Regions from separate parts of the Paenibacillus sp. MZ03-122A genome, predicted to be linked through region 1. Evidence: riboswitches for the same ligand, from Rfam matches in the RefSeq annotation. Region 1 holds a riboswitch; each other region holds the start of a gene.
What was found. Region 1 has a riboswitch for glycine ahead of sdaAB (L-serine ammonia-lyase, iron-sulfur-dependent subunit beta). Riboswitches for the same ligand answer to the same signal wherever they lie in the genome.

Region 1 (6,525 bases):
AAACCCCCAAGATATTCCGAATGCTGCTCATGTTCCTCCTATTCCAGAGCGGATATAGGGTCGTTCGTAAGTAGCCGTAAATTATGGTACTTTGAAGTTATAGGCCAAAAGTAAAGGGGAATATACTTCATGCAGACACCAAGGATCGGTAAGGAACTGTTTACGCTGCTAGACGGTAAGGAGCTGAAGGACAAGCAGCATGAAGCAATGATGCTGCTGACGGTCACGGAAGATCAGTGGCCGCACATAGCGATGATTAGTGTGGGCGAGGTTGTAGCGCGGGACGAGGGGAATTTGCGTCTGGCACTATGGCCGGGTACGACCACGACAGGCAACATGATCCGTACTGGGAAGGCGACGCTTGCGGTGTTCACCGGAGGGAAGGCGCATTATGTGCGGTTGTCGCTGGAACATCTGCCTGCTTTGCCCGGAGCCAAGCATGTACGTGAGCGATTTGCAGCGCATGTTTTCTCAGCCAGAGAAGATTCGGCCCAATATGCGGATATCTTGACAGGTGTCACGGTTCGTCTCAAGGAACCGGAATCGGTGATCCATCGTTGGAAGGAAACGGTGGCTGAGCTGTTAATGTAATACCATCTGATTACTCCGTCGTTTACATGCACCAACTGGCTCCTAATATGGAAGAATACCATCATTTAAGAGTTCGCGCAGCAGCATATAGCTGTTTGTAAATGCGAGATTGTGGATCTGTTGAGAAAACTCTTCACTATGGCTCTGAAGCTACACAAATTGTAATGTCTAATTTTTATCAGAAACGATCTAGTTAATAAGGACCAAATTTCCTTCGAAGCCTAAACTATTCTTTTCCATATGACGACATAAAACGTAGGTGTAAGGATTTTGCGAAATCCTTAATTTAAGTTTTGAAATGGGAGGGAATTAGATTTTGAAGAATAGATGGTCCGGTTTTCTGGCGTTGGTCATCCTGATTTCAAGTTTTACATCATATGCAGGATTTGCATCTGCTGCGGATGCGGTGCTTTCCAAGATTGTCCTTTCCTCTAACGAGGTAACTTTGCAGCAGGGAGATACGGCTGCGTTGACGGCTACTGCTGTTTTTAGCGATGGGACAACCTCGAATGTAACCGTAAGCACGGATTGGAAAAGTGATAATACAGCTATTGCTACTGTGTATAATGGTACAGTTTCGGCCAAGGCTGAAGGGGAAGCCACCGTGGTTGCGACCTATAAAGAGAAGGTGCAATCGGTTCAGGTACATGTAACGAAAAAGGTTAAGGCGCTGACATCCAGTGTACAAAGCCTGAACTTGCGTTCAAGCGGTACAGGACAGGTTGATTTGACAGCGACATACAGTGATAATACAACAGCTCAGGTTTCGGGTGATGCTACTTGGACCTCCGATAATCAAAAGGTAGCCACAGTAGTGAACGGATTGGTTACCGCTCAGGGAGCAGGTACAGCTAATATTAAGGCCGTATATGGTCAACAGACCGTAACCATTGCTGTGCAGGTGGAGCAGGTTAAACGCCTCGATGTCAGTTCATCAGAGGTTTCTCTTTTGTTGAAGGATACTGAGAAGGTTAAGCTTTCAGCGACGTTCCCGGATGGATCGGTACAGGACGTGACAGAGTCCGCTGAGTGGAGCACCAGCAATGCAGCTGTGGCGGATGTACTGAAAGGCACCATTACCGGCTATAGCGCGGGAAAGGCGACAATTACAGGTAAATATGGCACGATGTCCGCTACGATTTCGGTGGATGTCGATCAAACGAATAAGTTGAAAGCCAGTGAATCCAATATTTTTCTCCGTCTAGATGAATCTAAAAAAGTACAAGTTTCTGCCGTTTATCCGGATGGGACGGTAACGAATATCACAGATAAAGCTACTTGGACATCAAGCGATGAAAAAATTGCGACTGTGAATAAGGGAACGATTATGGCGATTGGAGCGGGTTCGGCTACGGTGACCGCTAAGTATGGAGATAAGACCGTTTCGATCAAGACAGATGTCGAAACCTCCAGATATCTGGATTTGAGTGAGGACAAGCTGAGCCTGAATGCCAAGGAATCCAAAAAGCTCAAGCTGACCGCAACGTATGTAACAGGTACGGAAGAAGATATCACAAGTAAGGCAGAGTGGAAGTCCAGCAATGAAGATATCGCTTTTGTCAGTGCGGGAGAAGTCACGGGTTATAAAACAGGTGAGGCTACGATCACCGCTTCTTATGGTGGCAAAACAGTTACAGCTACGGTATCCGTAAATGTACCCGGTGATCTGTCTCTGTCCTCCAAAACGGCAACGATTGATATTGATGAGGACTATACTGCAACTTTGACGGCTACTTATGCGGATGGACGTAAAGAAGATGTAACACAGGATGCAGAATGGACTTCAAGCGCAGAAGATATTGCCTCTGTGTCCAAAGGAACGATTACGGGTAAATCCGCTGGTAAAGCGGTTATTACAGCGACCTATAATGGCAAAAAACTGACGATTAACGTGCAAGTAGGCCTTGTAGACCGTCTGGAAACAGACTCGCGTGTAATTGCGCTTGGTGCTCAGGAAACGAAGCAACTGAAAGTAACAGGAGTTAAGAGTGGCGGTACAAAAACAGATGTAACTAAGGACGCCACCTGGACAACTAGCAATGTAAAAGTGGTTGAGGTTAGCGAAGGTTTGATTAAAGCGAATGGTAGCGGTAAGGCAACTGTGACTGCTTCATATGGCAAGCAAAACATTACGTTTACGGTAGAAGTGGACGTAGCGCAAAAGATTGAAGCGGATGCAATCGCGCTATCGCTCAAATCTGGAGATCAAAAAACCATCGCGATTGTGGTTAAATCGAGTGATGGTAAAGAAAAGGACGTTACGGCCCAAGCTGAATGGAAAACGTCTAATTATAAGGTAGCCACTGTTAAAAAGGGTCAGGTTACTGCGGTTAGCTACGGTAAAGCTAACATTCAGGCGAAGTTTGGCGGGAAGGTAATTAGTGTACCCGTGGATGTTGATACGCTTAAATACCTGCAAACAGACGAAGTTGCTTTGAATTTGAAGGCAGGACAGCTGGCTAAGGTTACGGCTACAGCCACGTATAAGGATGAGTCGGAGAAGGATGTTTCCAAACCGGCTGTCTGGTCCTCGTCCAGAATTATTGTTGCGACCGTCAAAGACGGTAACATTAAGGCACAGGGCAAGGGTAAAGCTGTAATTACTGTGAAATATGCAGGTAAAATGACGAAGGTACAGGTAACCGTTCAGTAAAAAAGAGAGCAAGCATACGTCCAAGGACGATAGGCTTGCTCTTTTATTTTAAGGAGGCACCGCTTATAAATTATGACTTATCTTTCTTGGTCGGTGTGTTGCGTGTAAGTGATTCGGTCAAACGCTTGCCAGTCGGCGTCTGGGCCAACCCGCCTTTGGCGGTCTCGCGGTGCTTCGACGGCATCTCACTGCCGACTTCAAGCATTACGTCAATGACTTCGTCAGACGGAATAGCGCTGCGCACACCCGCCAAAGCCATGTCCGCTGCGGCAAGCGCAGTCACGGCTCCCAGCCCGTTGCGCACGATGCACGGAATCTCCACGAGTCCGGCGACGGGGTCGCAAATCAGGCCGAGCGTGTTCTTAAGGGCGAGACCCACGGCGTGAACAGCCTGTTCAGGCGTACCACCGCGCAGCTCGACCATAGCGCCAGCGGCCATCCCGATAGCTGAGCCAATCTCAGCCTGACAGCCTCCCTCCGCGCCAGAAATGAAGGAGTTGTTGGCGATCACGTAGCCAATAGCACCAGCGGCGAATAGGCCGTGCACCATATGCTCATCATCCCAGCCGAACCGCTCCTGCGCACTGATAAATACACCAGGGATAACCCCACATGAGCCTGCGGTAGGCGTGGCGACAATGCGACCCATGGATGCATTAACCTCCGACACGGAGAGGGCATAAGCCATGGCGAGCGCGGAGGCATCACCGGAGCAAGTTTCCCCTGCCCGCAGATACTCGGCTAGGCGCTTGCCGTCCCCGCCCGTCAATCCACTGCGGGATACGGTGTCTTGTGTCTGTCCGCGATGAACGGCTTCCTTCATGACTTCATAATAATCAGACATTTGGCGGAAGATTTCTTCCTCCGTTGTATTCGTCTCTTGTACCTGTTCTTGAATCATCAAGCGGCCAATTGTGGTGGATTCTTCAGCGCATAAAGCGCTGATTTCATGCAGATGGCTAAACCGCATCGGATTCAGCTCCTTTTTTCAAATTAATCATCTTAATTTCATACATATGAGGTAAAGAACGCAGTTCCGCAATCAGTTCAGCTGGAGCAGAACTGTCCGTTTCAATGGCGGTGAGTGCTTCACCATCCCGGCCCTTGCGATCTACGTGCATATAGGCAATGTTAATGTGAGCCGCGCCCAGCGCTGAAGTTATCGCGCCCAATGTACCGGGCTTATCTGAGTGGAGAAGCACCAGCGTAGGCAGCTCCCCGGTCAGATTGACCCGGAATTCGTTCAGTTGCTGGACATGGATGCTGCCGCCGCCGATGGAGGAGCCCAACAGTGTGCGCTGATCCTCGCCCTTCCACAGCTCGAAACGGACAGTGTTCGGATGAGGGGCGGGGAGTCCGCTAACGGCGAATTCCACGGCCATCCCGGCTTGTTCGGCCCATTGCTCGGCATCGGGAATCCGGTGATCGTCCGTATCGTAATTAAGCAGTCCTGCGATGAGCGCCAGATCTGTACCATGTCCTTTATACGTATCGGCAAAGGAGCCGTATAATGTCATGCGGGCACGGTCAGGCTGCGCTCCGAGCCAGTGCCGGGCAACGCGTGCGAGTCGCACCGCGCCTGCGGTGTGTGAACTGGAAGGTCCGGTCATGGCCGGGCCGATAATAGAAAATACATCTTTGAAACGCATGGTGTGGCCCCCTGTATGTTCTAATACCATACTATATGGTATTTCCGCGTCTTTGCGCGGTTATGACGGTTCCTAATGCTGACGCACAATGTGAGCACAAAAAAGGACAGGATAAGGAAGTTTCCCTTATCTCTGTCCTCGTTACCTGAGAGTTTCGTGCGGTGTTCTTACCGCCTTACCCCTTGGGTGGCTTGCGCTCTCTCCAGAGTTGCGTCAGATGACGATACATGGACCTGAGAGATTATCCGCCAGCCGGGTGCTGGCGTCTTGCTCCTTCGGTGCCGCCAGAGTGTAGGCTCCCTGGACAGACTCTCCCGTCATCTTCATTCGCGTATACCGTTCTACATGTCTTTCTTAGGGTAATGTATGCTGTGCTCGGTGTCAATCACAGGGTTCAATTTTTACATAAACAGGTGCGTTTCCAATAAAAAAGATTAAAATTTACATAATTATGGATGAAATTAGGAAGGAATTAGAAGATTGGCGGCTAATCTGATAAAGGACAAGTACATTTATGGAAAACATAGGAGGGATATTGACGTATGGTAAAAGGCTTGCGGTTCACAGGTTCACGCTTAAAAGGGATGCTGCATCTAGCAGCAATCGTATCACTGCTGATCGGGATCTTCGTTCCATTCGGTCAGGTCAAGGCAGAGGGAGCATTGACAGTAGCCGAAGCACTTCAGGGCCAAAGTAGTGGAGGTACGGTGACGGTGGAAGGCTACATCGTCGGACATGCTACCGGATCGAAAACGGCTAACTTTTCTTCTCCGTTCGCGAATGATTTTAACGTACTGATTGCCGATCAGGCAAATGAACGTAATACGTCTAATCTATTGGATGTACAGCTGACTTCAGCGTACAGAGGGCAATTTGGGCTGTCAGGCCATCCTGAGCTAATCGGCAGCAAAATTCGTGTGACGGGTACACTCGGCGCCTACAATAATTTTGGTGGAGTGAAAAGCCCAAGCGCTGTTGAACTGGTGAGCGGAAGCGAGCCGGGGGAACCAGGTGAACCTGGCGAACCTGGCGAACCTGGCGAACCTGGCAACCCGGGTCAACCCGGTACTACATTGCCGGATGGAAAAGGCAAAAAGGTGCTGTTCGATAATACGCACGCACAGACTGCTGGAGCAGCAGATTGGGTCATTGAAGGCGCCTTCTCCGACTTTGCCAATGGACTGCGTAATGTAGGCTTTACGGTAGACCAATTGAATCGTCCCATTCCTTTTACTTATGGAGAGCAGGCCATAACATATGACAAGCTGCGCCAATATGATGTGTTCATTATTGGTGAAGCGAATGTTGCCTTTAAGGCATCCGAGCAGGCTGCCCTGTTGCAATACGTGAATACCGGGGGGAGCGTCTTCTTCATCTCCGATCATTATAATGCGGACCGTAACAAAAACCGTTGGGATTCCTCCGAGGTTATGAATGGCTACCGTCGTGGAGCCTATACTAATCCGGCCAAAGGCATGACAGCAGAAGAAGCAGCATCACCGGCGATGCAAGGATTAACAAGCTCCGATTGGCTGGCGACCAACTTTGGTGTTCGTTTCCGTTATAATGCGCTTGGTGACGTGAATGCTACTGACATTGTAGCCGCAGATCAATCTTTCGGCATTACCAAGG
Region 2 (6,525 bases), on a different contig from region 1:
TTGATTGGAGCAAATGTTAGACGTGGCCTTTTCGCGGCGGATATGCTGTTCCCGCGCTTGCAAGGTCAGCACGAAGCCGCGTTTACCGTTACGGTCAGTGGTCTGACCCACAATACGGCCGGGGATACGGCGCATATGTGCCTGAGAAACGGCAAAGTATCCACAGGTCGGACCGCCGAGAGAAGAGGAGATGCCAAGTGGCTGCGCATCTCCTACCACAATATCCGCGCCCTGTTTGCCGGGTGTCTCCAGCAAGCCAAGTGCCAGTGGGTTGGCACTGACGACCAAAAGACCTTTGTGCGCATGGATGAGATCAGCCATCGGCTTCAGGTTTTCCACGGCTCCGAAAAAGTTGGGGCTTTGGACCAAAACAGCCGCAGTCTTTTCCGATACGGCCGCCGCTAACGCATTAGCATCCGTTACGCCGTCCGAACAGCCGATCTCCACGATGTCCAAATCCAATCCGCGTGCATAGGCTGCCAATACCTGACGTGCTTCCGGATGGACGGACCTTGATACGATAAGCTGTTTACGGCGGGTAGCTGCGGCGGACAGTGAGCCCGCTTCCGCCAGTGCAGTCGCTCCGTCGTACATGCTGGCATTAGCTACAGCCATGCCCGTCAATTCGCAAATATACGACTGAAATTCGAAAATGGCTTGTAGCTCGCCTTGGCTTACTTCCGGCTGATAGGGGGTGTAGGCTGTATAGAATTCCGAGCGTGAAGTGATGTGCTGGATGACGGACGGAATATGATGATCATAAATTCCTGCGCCAAGAAAGCTGGCATGTGTGTCTGTATTGGCGTTGTGTCCAGCAAGCTCGGCCAAGTGGCGGGTTAAGGCTCTCTCGCCGAGTCGAGAAGAAAGAGGGAGTTCCCCTTGATATCGAATGGCCTCTGGAATGTCACTGAATAAATCATCGATGGATGAAGCGCCGACCACACGCAGCATTTCGGTTTGATCCTGTTCAGTCATAGGGAGATAACGATGCTGCTTCATAGGTTCTGGCTCCTTTCGAAAATCAAAATTTAAATCGTAAATTAGTTAATAAAAAAGTGTGAGATGAAAACCCGGAAGTACATATCTGACATGTTTGCTTTATAGAAATGAGGAGAGTTTAAGATCAGCGTGGGCGTTTATAAAAGGGTGCTGCCACCACCTCGGCACGCAGGCGTTTGCCACGAGTCTCAACCTCCAGCGGTGTGGAGAGGGCGCTAAAACGACTGTCTACCAAGGCGAGGCCGAGATTACGCTTCAAGGTGGGCGACTGAGTCCCCGTTGTGACCTCACCGATGTGTTGTCCTTCTGCGAATACCGGGTAATGGGCGCGAGGGATACCGCGATCCATCATTTCCAGCCCGATTAATTTGCGAGGAATCCCTTGATCTTTCTGACGTTGCAGTGCTTCTCTACCGATAAAATCTCCTTTATTCAGCTTGACGAAGAACCCTAGACCGGCTTCGAGCGGTGAAATCGTGGCAGATAACTCCTGTCCGTACAGCGGCAACCGTGCCTCAAAGCGTAGGGTATCCCGAGCACCAAGTCCAGCGGGAATCAGCCCATACGACTCACCGGAACGAAGCAAACCCTCCCATACGGCTGGTGCTTCCGCAGCAGGTACATAAAACTCAAAACCGTCTTCGCCCGTATATCCGGTTCGTGAGACGAGTGCTTTTGCTCCGAACAATGGCACATTCTCATGGAAGCGGAAAGATGCCAGATTCGTAATGTCCGTATCTGCCACGGCTGCGGCAATACGTGCTGCTTCCGGTCCTTGCAACGCCAGCAATGCTATCGCATCAGACACATTCTCCATGTGAACGGATGCAGGCATATGGCGAATTAGCCAATCCCAATCCTTATCGATGTTAGAGGCGTTCACAACGAGCATGTAGCGCTCCGGTCCTTTGCAGTAAACAAGCAGGTCGTCTACTACCCCTCCATCGGGGTAACACAGGAGTGAATATTGTGCCTGACCTGGTTCCAACTGGCTGACATCATTTGTGGTCACCCTTTGCAGAAAAGCTTCGGCCTCTTTGCCTTCAACCAAAAATTCGCCCATATGCGATACATCGAATAAACCCGCACGTTGCCGGACGGCCTCATGCTCCTTTTGAATGCCGCTAAACTGAACGGGGAGCTCCCAGCCGCCAAAGTCAATACAACGAACCCCAGACTGCGTCCCGTAGGACGAATATAGCGGTGTTTTTCGCAAATTAGTCATTTTTCCACTCCTATTCGGTGTGATCGGCTAAACAAAAAAGACAGGCCGAAAAAAACGTATAGACGGCAGTCTACACTCTTTTTTCAGCTCTGTCCTTGATACCAGAAAGTTACCCCGGTATGTACCGGGTTTCCCCTTGGGTGATCCGCTCCAATAGCGAATGCTCTCCAGAGATGCGTCCGGCAGAGGTCCTTTTGCCTGAGAGATTCACCTGCAATGCAGGCTTACTCCTTCGGCGCTACCTTCGGGATCAACAGTATATTACCTGGCTTTGCAGATAACAACTTGATCCGATTCGCGTGCACAACTGTCCCACAAACCGCAACAGCTTGTGAATCTTTTTGGTAGTCTCTCCCTCCGCGTTCATCCGCGTTTGCAGTTGTCGGGGTGTTTCCCAAAGCATTTGCTATAACCCATTAATACGCAAATTCATTCAAAATGTCAATAAAAATGTCATCAAAAACAATAGAAAAAACATTTAATATATAAATAAGGATATGTAAGCGTTTGTTATAAGCTATCATATTTTTATATAGTACGCTATATGAGGTCATATGAAGTATTTTTGTTAGTATTATTGACATGAGTGTTCCTGTTGTCATAATCTTAACCTGTCTAATACAGGTGAGCAAAAGCGATTTTATTCATATGGAAGCGAGGGGAACAAAATGGGTGAAGTGAAGCAGCAACTTTGGTATACAGACGAACATGAGTGGGTTCAGCGCACAGAGAATGGAACGTTGCGGATTGGTATTACAGATTTTGCACAGCATCAACTGGGTGATATTGTTTTTGTAGAATTACCTGAGGCGGGAGTAACGATTGAGCAGGGAGCGGAAATCGGTACGATTGAATCGGTGAAGACGGTATCCGACCTTTTTGCTCCGGTGACGGGAACCGTATTAAAAGTGAATGAAGCGCTGGAAAGTACGCCTGAGCTAGTGAATGAATCTCCCTATGAAAAAGGTTGGATGATCGAAGTAGAGATAGATAAAGATGTGGAGGAAGCATTGGGCAAGCTACTGTCTGCGGATCAATACGAGCAGTTGATTTCCGATGTGCAATAATGAGCAATACAGCATGAAATAATAACGCTTTATTCTGGTTTTTTATATGGATATTGAATTAAATAAGAGCATCGTTAGTCCGCTCAGTTTTTGTATAAATAGTCGCTATGACCTGACATAGCGACTATTTTTTTGTTGTCTTTTAGAAGACGGATTTACGTTGTCTTCTCAGGCTTAGAAGAGAGCATCACTTTAAAATTGTGTAGATTTACAACAGTGTTTTTTCGACTAATTTCTATAGCTACAGGTCATATTAAGAAGAATTATGCAGGTCTAATACCTTCTCGGTTAATTTAAATTTAAATGTTGTCATCAACGTTCATGACGAAAGTACGTTTTCATTTCATTGATGAAGATAGCGCTGTCATTTAGTATGAATTTTAAGAAAAGGTAGTGATGCTTACCTACAAGGAGGATTTGAATATGAGTACATTGGACGCAAAGCCAAGTTCAAAAGGAGGCACTCGTGTCGCCGTACAGCGTTTTGGCCGTTTTCTCAGCGGTATGGTTATGCCCAATATGGGAGCATTTATCGCGTGGGGATTGATTACGGCACTCTTTATTCCGACCGGGTGGTTCCCAAACGAAGGTTTCGCACAACTGGTTGATCCGATGAAAAATTATTTGCTGCCGCTGCTGATTGGTTACACGGGAGGCACGATGATTCACGGACAACGTGGAGGTGTGATTGGTGCCATTATGACGATGGGTGTCATAGTGGGAGCCGATATCCCGATGTTCCTGGGCGCGATGGTCGCTGGTCCGCTGGCTGCGTGGATATTGAAGAAGTTCGACAAGGCCATTGAAGGCAAAGTCAGATCAGGCTTTGAAATGCTGGTCAATAATTTTTCGGCCGGGATTATCGGTGCCATTCTAGCACTGCTTGCCCATGTGGCGATCGGCCCGGTTGTACAAATGATCAGTCAAGTATTGTCGGCAGGGGTACAGTTCCTCGTGAACGCAGGGCTACTGCCGCTTGTCAACCTCATTATTGAGCCCGGAAAAGTATTATTTTTAAACAACGCGCTGAATCACGGAGTATTAAGTCCGATTGCGTTGGAGGAAGCTGCAAGAACAGGAAAATCCGTACTGTTCATGCTGGAATCCAACCCTGGGCCGGGGCTCGGTATTTTGCTGGCCTACTGCCTGTTTGGTAAAGGCTCTGCGAAGTCGTCGGCTCCTGGCGCAGTCATCATTCATTTTTTCGGCGGGATTCATGAAATTTATTTCCCTTATATTTTGATGAAGCCGATTTTGATTCTTGCTGCTATAGCTGGGGGCGTTGTGGGAACCTTCTGTTTCATGTTGACAGGTGCCGGACTGGTTGCTGCTCCTTCGCCGGGCAGCATCATCGCCTATTTTCTAATGACGCCAAAAGGCGGATATTTGCCAATGCTAAGCGGGGTGATCGCTGCTGCGGTCGTATCTTTTGCTGTTGCCGCAGTGTTACTCAAGACTGGTAAGCAACAAGAAGAGGGGCTGGAGGAAGCTGCATCCCGCCTGAAAGATATGAAAAATCAAAGCAAGAGTGCAAGTGCTAACGCCACTGTAATGGAAGATAACCACGAATCTGATCGTGCTGCAGAAATTGCTGCAGATCGAACGCTCAAGGATAAATCCGAAGTGAACAAAATCGTCTTTTCCTGTGATGCAGGTATGGGTTCAAGCGCTATGGGTGCCTCGATTTTACGCAAAAAAATGAAGCAGGCGGGTGTGGGCGTAACAGTTACGAATACGGCAATCAGTGAAATTCCACAGGATGCGGATATTGTCATTACGCAAAAAACGTTGACAGACCGGGCTAAAACAGTAGCTCCGAAAGCTGAGCACATTTCCATTGACAATTTTCTGAAGAGTCCTGAATACGAAGCGCTGGTTGAACGTCTGAAATCCGATTCTTAATCCCCATCGAAGTCAGGCGGACTGTATGCAATGTACGTCTCCTGCTGGAGGGATGAGCTTGGGAAGGAACGGTATGCGCTTATGAATATTACGAAACGACAACGTGACATCGTGGAATATCTTCTGGAGCAGTCCAAAGAGGTTACAGCCGGGGAAATTGCCACGAAGATCAATGTCAGCACAAGGACGGTTCATCGGGAACTGGGCGCAGTCGAGCATTGGCTGGCAGCTCATGAGGTGAAGCTGGAGAAAAAGTCAGGGATCGGTATCTGTATAGATGCTGATCCAGCTCGGCTTGTATGCCTGCGAAAACAATTGCTGCATACGAAGTCAGACGAATATTCGGCTGAGGAGAGAAAGATCGTGGTTCTCTGCATGCTGCTGGATACACGGGAGCCGATCAAGCTGTTGGCGCTGGCTTCAGACCTGAAAGTCACGGTAACTACGGTCAGTCATGATCTAGACGAATTGCAAGACTGGATTGAGGAACGTGGACTCATGCTTGTGCGCAGACGGGGGTACGGGGTCGAGATTACAGGGCGGGAGACAGACAAAAGACGGGCGATTTCCGAGCTGGCTCTCGAATATTTGGATGAATCCGATCTGTTTTCAGCCCGGGAAGAACTTCGTCCTGTAACCCGTGTTGCCGACAAGTTGCTGGAGATGATTGGCAGAGATAACCTGCTAATCGTGGAAAAGGCCCTCTGGCAGCCCCATGAAAAATGGTTGGAAAACATGGTGGAAAGCAAATACATGGAGCTGCTGATTCAAATTTGCGTTTCGCTGGTACGTCTTCGACTCGGGTATGTTATAGATCCTCTTCTCTCGTATTTAAAAACAGATTCAGATGAAAATATCATGCTTCGCACAGCTATGGTGGAACGCATATGCACGGAGTTGTCAGAGGCGCTGGATATTGAATTTCCAGAGCCGGAACGATCTTATCTCAGGCTGCTATTTCGTGATGCCGAAGATCACTCTACCCGACTGCTGCCGTTGGATGATCTCGTACTGTTGGAGTCGGTTCATGAGTTGATTCGTCGTGTGGAGGAAGAGACAGGCACGCCATTGAAAGAGGACCGTGTTCTGCGTGAAGGACTGATTGCCCATATGGCTCCGGTATTCAAACGTTTGAAGGAAGGCAGGTCGATTCGTAACCCTCTCCTTCAGCAAATCCGCAAGGATTACAGCAGCTTATTCGAATCAGTGAAAAAGGCTGCGGCGAGCATGACAGAAATGAAAGTGCCTGATGAAGAGATCGGATTTCTCGTCATGCATTTCGGCGCTTCGCTGGAGCGGCTGCGACAATTGCGTCGGGAAGTGCGGGCCATT
Region 3 (6,525 bases), on a different contig from region 1:
ACCAGCGCTCCACATAGGACTGTACCCATACCGCGAGAATAATTGGGATTACGCTGGAACTGTATTTAATTAAAATGATTGGAATCCCGAGAAAAGCCAGTTTTGCCGGATTGTCCACCGCTGCAATAACATCCGGGTAGACAAGGGCTCCAGCAACTGCGACAGATACAAAGGCATTTGTCTTAAATTTACGGGATGATGTAATAGCCAGAAATAGAGGCAAGAAATAAAATACACTGTCTGAAGCGGCGTTCAGAATCAGATACGTACCGCTTGTATTATCAATCCATTGGAGCGACAAAATTAAGGCCAGAATCCCTTTGAGCAAACCCGCCCCTGCAAGAGCTCCCAAAAGAGGAGAAAAAATGCTGGAAATGATATCGACCGCTTTTCCAAGGAAATTCGTTTTTTCGGAAGACTCTTCCTTTTTCGCATTTGGATTGTCAGCATCCTGTAAATTTGTTTCTGCCATCATATGCTCAAACACTTGACCTACATTGTTGCCGATAACCACTTGAAACTGGCCGCTGCTTTCCACTACGGTAATGACACCAGGGGTTGCTTCCAGTGCGGCTTTGTCTGCTTTTGTACGATCATTTAATTTAAATCTCAAGCGTGTAGCGCAATGGAATACCGAATTGACATTCTCTTCGCCACCAACGAGGGTCACTATTTTTTTAGATAGTTCTTTATCACTCATGTTCAGAACTCCTTATGGGTTATTCTTGCTACTGATAGGATTTACTGTTTACAGCTGTTGCTAAGATACGCCGGCGTGCATCTTTTTTTAAAACTTGTAAACAAGAAAAACCTAAACTCGTGGTGAAAACTACGCACTCTCTCCTATAGAGGAACGTCGATTTCACCATCAGTTTAGGTTTTGCCTGCCTTACCAGTCACAATCCATGAACGATGAAGGTATGAAGTTGTTAGTCTTATATGTTATTACGTTCAGTTACGCGATGAATATGGATAGTTAGATATACGTATTCATCCTTGCTTAAATATTGATCGTATGTTTTTTCCAGATACTCATTGATCTTTTGAGCACAAGCAAAAGCTTCGGTATACGTCTGCTTCACCTGGTTGTACAAAAATTCTTCACCACTGTGAATGACTTCTTTGCGAATCACTCGCATCGCAAAATATTGCAAATGTGTCAAAAATCTCGAATAGCTAAAAGAAGACTCATCCAGCACAATTCCGTAATGATACGTAATAATGTTCAAGATATGTTGGACAATCTCGGTCATTTTTAGTGTGGATTTCATTTCGTTACCGTCGATCCGTGCATTCACCACATGCAATGCAATAAATCCCGCTTCATCTTCGCCTAATTTTACTCCGAGCGTATTTTCAATTTTTTGGAGAGCATCCAGCCCAACTGCAAATTCTTTTTTGTAAAAGCGTTTAATTTCATACAGCATCGCGTTTTGGAGTGCCAGTCCTTTTTCTTGCCGTTGTATGGCAAAATGAATATGGTCGGTCAACGTTAAATAAATATTATCGCTTAACTCCGTATCCAATACTTCCGTTGCATGCTTTACAATTTCATTCACGACCTCCAGATGAGATACAGGAATATCGTTCAGCAACTCGGTTAGTTTGGCCGTGAACTCGTTTTCATTTAACATGAAAATCTTATCTATTTTATCATCATCGACTTGATCGCCAGCCACCTTTTTGAAGGAAATACCTCTTCCCATCACGATGACCTCTTTGCCTTTATCGTTTTTAGTCAATAGGACGTTGTTATTGAGCACCTTCTCAATAATCATTGAAGTTCCCCCTCCCATCCTTTACCAATAAAAAATGCCTAAGCACAATTCAATACTATTGTTAGCAATAGCACTCAATTGAACTCAGGCATTGCCCGCATCACCGGTCACAATCCTTCGATATAGTGCTATTGTAGCACAAAAAAAAGCGATTTCAACATATTTTATTCTGTTTCGACAAAAAATATTTCTTATCAAGGCCCTTTTGCCTAATTTGCAAGTACATCGTTACCTTATGTAGTCGTACGTTCAATGAGGCTGTACTCTAGCGAATGAAGCTTCATTTGGCGTCCCATCAGCTGAGGGGAAAGCATGAAAAAGGCATTTTGTGCTTGAGCCATGATAGGATTTTGAATCGTTGTAATCCCCAGCGTATGCGCCAAATCCGTGTTATCGAATCCAACAATTGCCAGATTTTCCGGTACGTTCAGTTTTTGTCTGCGTGCTTCGCAGAGAATGCCCACTGCTACATAATCGTTAGCACATAAAATAGCCTCTGGAAATTCGTCCGGATGCTGTAACAAATCCCGTACGACCTGTTCGCCATCACGGATATTATAAATAGAAGAGTGATTCCAGTGTTGCAACACTGGCAGATTGTGCTCACTCATGATCTGTTCGTAGGCTCGTTGTCTACTATGGGTATTAATACTGCTCGGACGGCCAAAAGCATTGGCTATACGAGTATAGCCTTTTTGTATCAAATGTTTGAGCGCTAACATATATCCTTCATACTGATCCATAGCGACGGAGCGAATATCGGTATGCTCCATTCGTTGCCACGACACGATCGGGCCATATTTGCAATAGGTGCTCAAAAAATCAGTGTCATTCACGCAGGAAATGATGACCAGCGCATCGACTCTTTTTCTTTTTAAATCCTCAAAGGCTTGAAGCTCTTTCTTTTTGTCTTCTCCCGAAGTATAAATAATGGTTTGAAATTCATTTTGGCCCGCTACTTCCACAAAGCTGTCCAGAAAAGCGAGAACAATTTCATTAATAGTTGAAGTAATGATACCGATCTGAAGCGTCTGACCCTTGGATAGAGAAATGGCATTTCGATTAGGAACATAATCTAATTCCTGCATGATTTTCAAAATTTTAGCTCTTGTTTCGTGACTAACATGGGGGGACTGATTTAATACTCTGGATACCGTAGCTTTGGAAAAGCCCGCCAGTTTTGCAATTTGATCAAGATTCGACATGGTGCTTCTCCTCACATAAGAAAAAATACTTGACATGAAACGCGTTACAACGATTAGGATGCTTATGAAGGCATTACGTCTATTTTAAGGTATCTGTCAATGCATTTCAAAGGAGAACGGTTATCGTTAGGTTGCATTGTTCGCTGAAATGGGCTTTAAAGTATTATTGTCACATTATGAGACACCGCTAGGTCTGACTCAGAAGTATAATGGCTGGCTGGGTCGTGAAGTCATAGCATTACGTAAATTATGCCGAAACAGTGTTTACACGCTATAAGGATAAAGTGAAATACTGGATGACCTTTAATGAAATCAATGTAATGACCATGAGCCCGTTCACCGGTGGCGGTGTGGTTATTGACCTCTGTGTATGACACGTATCGCATTGATTACTTGCGTCAGCATATTGCCCAATGAAGGAAGCGATTGCCGACGGTGTTGATCTGATTGGTTACACCAGCTGGGGTCCTATCGACCTTGTGAGCATGTCTACATCCGAAATGTCCAAGCGCTACGGATTTATTTACGTTGATCTGGATGATGACGGTAACGGAACGCTCAAACGCTCCAAAAAGGACTCATTTAACTGGTATAAAAATGTGATAGCAACCAATGGTGAAGAATTGTAATTCCATATCATCTCGGGCGGATATAGCAGAAGACATCCTAAGGATGAAATTTGCTATATCCGCTTTTTTGATAGACATAATAATATTTCAGAGGGCTTCACAAACTTTTCACTTGTAATAAGCTGAAAGTTTTCTGTATAATGAATAAAAATTTCATATGTCTGGTTGATGTTTGCGGGAGATGGAACGAAAGTTCCGACCGAAGGGGCAAAACTCTCAGGTGCTTAGGCTGATTACAGCAACAAGCGGGGACCGTAAACGGACAGAACTCTGGAGAGACCCTTAATTGGGCGCCGAAGGTGCACCGCAGATAACATCTGCTTAAACTCTCAGGCAAAAGGACAGAGACGCGAATAACCTGTGACAGGGAATACCCTAGGCTTTTTTATGAGCTATTAGAGGTAGTAACCTGCACAAGATGGTTGTATTTTTTCGTGCCTTTAACCTCTCCAGGAGTCGAATCAGCTGATTTGACTCTTTTTTGTTTTCTAATATGCTGGAGGAGCGGGTTGAAATGAATTTGGTACATGTATTGGAAACGATTGACAGCTGGATATGGGGAGCGCCGCTTCTTATTCTCGTAATGGGCACTGGGTTGTGGCTAACGATCCGTTTGAAGCTGCTCCAGGTTATTCGATTGCCTTTGGCGCTCAAGCTAATTGGTAAAGCGCCGGACGAAGGTAGCGGAGATGTAAGCAGCTTCGGAGCATTGAGTACGGCACTGGCAGCTACTGTAGGTACAGGAAGTATCGTCGGCGTGGCAACAGCAATCAAACTGGGTGGGCCCGGTTCATTATTCTGGATGCTGGTTGCAGCTTTTTTCGGGATGGCAACCAAATATGCGGAAGGATTATTATCTGTTAAATACCGTGTTAAAGACCGGAACGGACAATTTTCGGGTGGTCCGATGTATTATATTGAAAACGGACTTGGCCGCCGTTTCAAGCCGCTGGCGATGTTGTTTGCCTTTTCTGGTGTTCTTGTAGCCCTATTTGGAATCGGTACTTTTCCGCAAGTAAAGGCTATCGTTTCTTCGACGGAAAGTAGCTTTGGAGTGCCAACGGTAGTTACAGCGATCATTATTTCCGTGTTAACTGCTGTTGTTACGATTGGAGGACTCAAAAGTATTGCCAAGGTATCCACAAAGATTGTTCCATTCATGTCGGGGCTCTATATCGTAGTTTGCTTAATTGTACTCATTAAGTTTGCAGGAGAGCTTCCTCATGCGATTGCTTTAGTATTACAAGGGGCCTTCTCGACCACATCTGCAACGGGTGGATTTGCCGGAGCGACGATTATGTTGGCGATGCGAAGCGGAGTTGCCAGAGGTATTTTTGCTAATGAAGCCGGTTTGGGAAGTGCGCCAATTGCAGCAGCTGCTGCTAAGACGAAATGGCCTGCAGAACAAGGGCTGATATCCATGACAGGCGTATTTATTGATACGATGATTATTTGTAATCTGACGGGATTTACGTTGCTGGTTACGGGAATATGGAGTGGAAATGACGATGGAGGTCTGATGACCCAGCATGCGTTTTCCAGTGCCTTTCCGGCTGGTGCAGAGCTCGTGACGATTAGCCTTATTTTATTTGCATTTACAACGATACTGGGCTGGAATTACTACGGAGAACGTTGTGTTGAATATTTACTGGGTGTCAAATGGATTAAACCATACCGTTATCTGTTCATCGCACTTGTAGCAGGAGGTGCGTTCATCAAGTTGGAAGCCATTTGGTTGCTGGCAGATATCTTTAACGCAATGATGGCTTTCCCGAACCTGATTGCACTGCTCGGCTTATCAGGAATTGTAGTTGCAGAAACCCGAACCTATATGGATTCTCTGTATCCTAATAAGAAAAAGGGCATTCTTGCAGGTGCCAATGTAGGGGCTGCTATCCAAGTAGAAGAAAAAGGACAAACGATTAATTCATAAATTCCAAAAGGGAGTGCCCTCAGCCATCACAGGCTTGAGGACACTCCCTTTTTGATTTTTAAAGTGATGCGCGTAAAATAGCCATAATATATGCCTGATTCAACTTTTACCAAAGCCTCCATATTCCATTTCACCGGCTGCAATGTTTACGATTTTTTCTGATTGCTCATCATTAATATTGTAATCGACCAGGGTGGAAGGGGCACCGAGACTTGTCCAGAATGCACTCGGATGCGTCACCGCGCTGCCCCATACGTATTTTTCGTTCGTTTCTCAGTTGGTGATAACAGAATCCGGGTTCATTTCTGAACCGGTGGGGGCGAGTGTGTGGATGTTGCTGAATGGCAGAAGCCTGGGTCGGCATGTGCTTTTTGTTGATAACATCCGACACATCGCCGTCATCTTTAGCCCCTGCTGCAGTTCTTCAATTTGATGGTCTCCAAAATTAATTTGGTGGGGTTATAATATGTGAATTTGTTCATCTGGAAAGTTCCCCTCAGTTCATAGTTCATGGTCCAATCGTAACTTGCTTAACCTGATTGTCTGTCGAATAGCTGACTTCATCATGTAAGCTATTTGAAATGACGATTAACTATTAAACATGAAATGAATAAGGGTATTCAGGTAAATCTAATCTTTGACCGCTCCGGCGGCAAGATCGGAAATAAACTGGCGGCTAATGAAAAGAAACAAAATAATAAGTGGAAGTACAGCCAGCAGGGTGCCCGCAATGACCATCGCATAATCCGTATTGTAAATTCCGTTCAATTGTGACAGTGCAATCTGGAGCGTGAATTTACGCTCATCCGTTAAGACGATTAGCGGCCATAAATAATCATTCCAGGCTCCTATAAAGGTAAACGCGCCGAGAAAAGCGAACGCAGGACGTAGAATAGGCAGTGCTACATTCAAGTACAGTCGAAAAAAGCTGCATCCGTCCATCCGGCCCGCATCCAGCAGCTCCTTTGGAATGGATTCTT

Region 2: another riboswitch for glycine. It lies ahead of gcvT (glycine cleavage system aminomethyltransferase GcvT); the one in region 1 lies ahead of sdaAB (L-serine ammonia-lyase, iron-sulfur-dependent subunit beta).
Region 3: another riboswitch for glycine. It lies ahead of NLX74_RS14545 (alanine/glycine:cation symporter family protein); the one in region 1 lies ahead of sdaAB (L-serine ammonia-lyase, iron-sulfur-dependent subunit beta).

The regions. Positions count from the first base shown of each region.
Region 1 covers NZ_JANAVI010000005.1:10,412-16,936, forward strand. Annotated here, with positions in the region: gene NLX74_RS12240 (non-oxidative hydroxyarylic acid decarboxylases subunit D) at 1-58, shown strand, start outside; gene NLX74_RS12245 (pyridoxamine 5'-phosphate oxidase family protein) at 130-591, shown strand; gene NLX74_RS12250 (Ig-like domain-containing protein) at 908-3,244, shown strand; gene sdaAA (L-serine ammonia-lyase, iron-sulfur-dependent, subunit alpha) at 3,315-4,214, opposite strand; gene sdaAB (L-serine ammonia-lyase, iron-sulfur-dependent subunit beta) at 4,204-4,893, opposite strand; glycine riboswitch at 5,105-5,220, opposite strand; gene NLX74_RS12265 (DUF6359 domain-containing protein) at 5,436-6,525, shown strand, end outside.
Region 2 covers NZ_JANAVI010000004.1:152,488-159,012, forward strand. Annotated here, with positions in the region: gene gcvPA (aminomethyl-transferring glycine dehydrogenase subunit GcvPA) at 1-999, opposite strand, end outside; gene gcvT (glycine cleavage system aminomethyltransferase GcvT) at 1,124-2,224, opposite strand; glycine riboswitch at 2,401-2,549, opposite strand; gene gcvH (glycine cleavage system protein GcvH) at 2,893-3,291, shown strand; gene NLX74_RS10795 (PTS mannitol transporter subunit IIBC) at 3,715-5,193, shown strand; gene NLX74_RS10800 (BglG family transcription antiterminator) at 5,275-6,525, shown strand, end outside.
Region 3 covers NZ_JANAVI010000006.1:63,232-69,756, reverse strand. Annotated here, with positions in the region: gene NLX74_RS14570 (beta-glucoside-specific PTS transporter subunit IIABC) at 1-700, opposite strand, end outside; gene licT (BglG family transcription antiterminator LicT) at 936-1,778, opposite strand; gene NLX74_RS14560 (LacI family DNA-binding transcriptional regulator) at 2,012-2,983, opposite strand; gene NLX74_RS26015 (family 1 glycosylhydrolase) at 3,244-3,357, shown strand; partial or broken gene NLX74_RS26010 (family 1 glycosylhydrolase) at 3,347-3,612, shown strand; glycine riboswitch at 3,778-3,854, shown strand; glycine riboswitch at 3,873-3,967, shown strand; gene NLX74_RS14545 (alanine/glycine:cation symporter family protein) at 4,127-5,545, shown strand; gene NLX74_RS26005 (hypothetical protein) at 5,645-5,785, opposite strand; partial or broken gene NLX74_RS26000 (NADH-dependent alcohol dehydrogenase) at 5,822-5,963, opposite strand; gene NLX74_RS14535 (carbohydrate ABC transporter permease) at 6,176-6,525, opposite strand, start outside.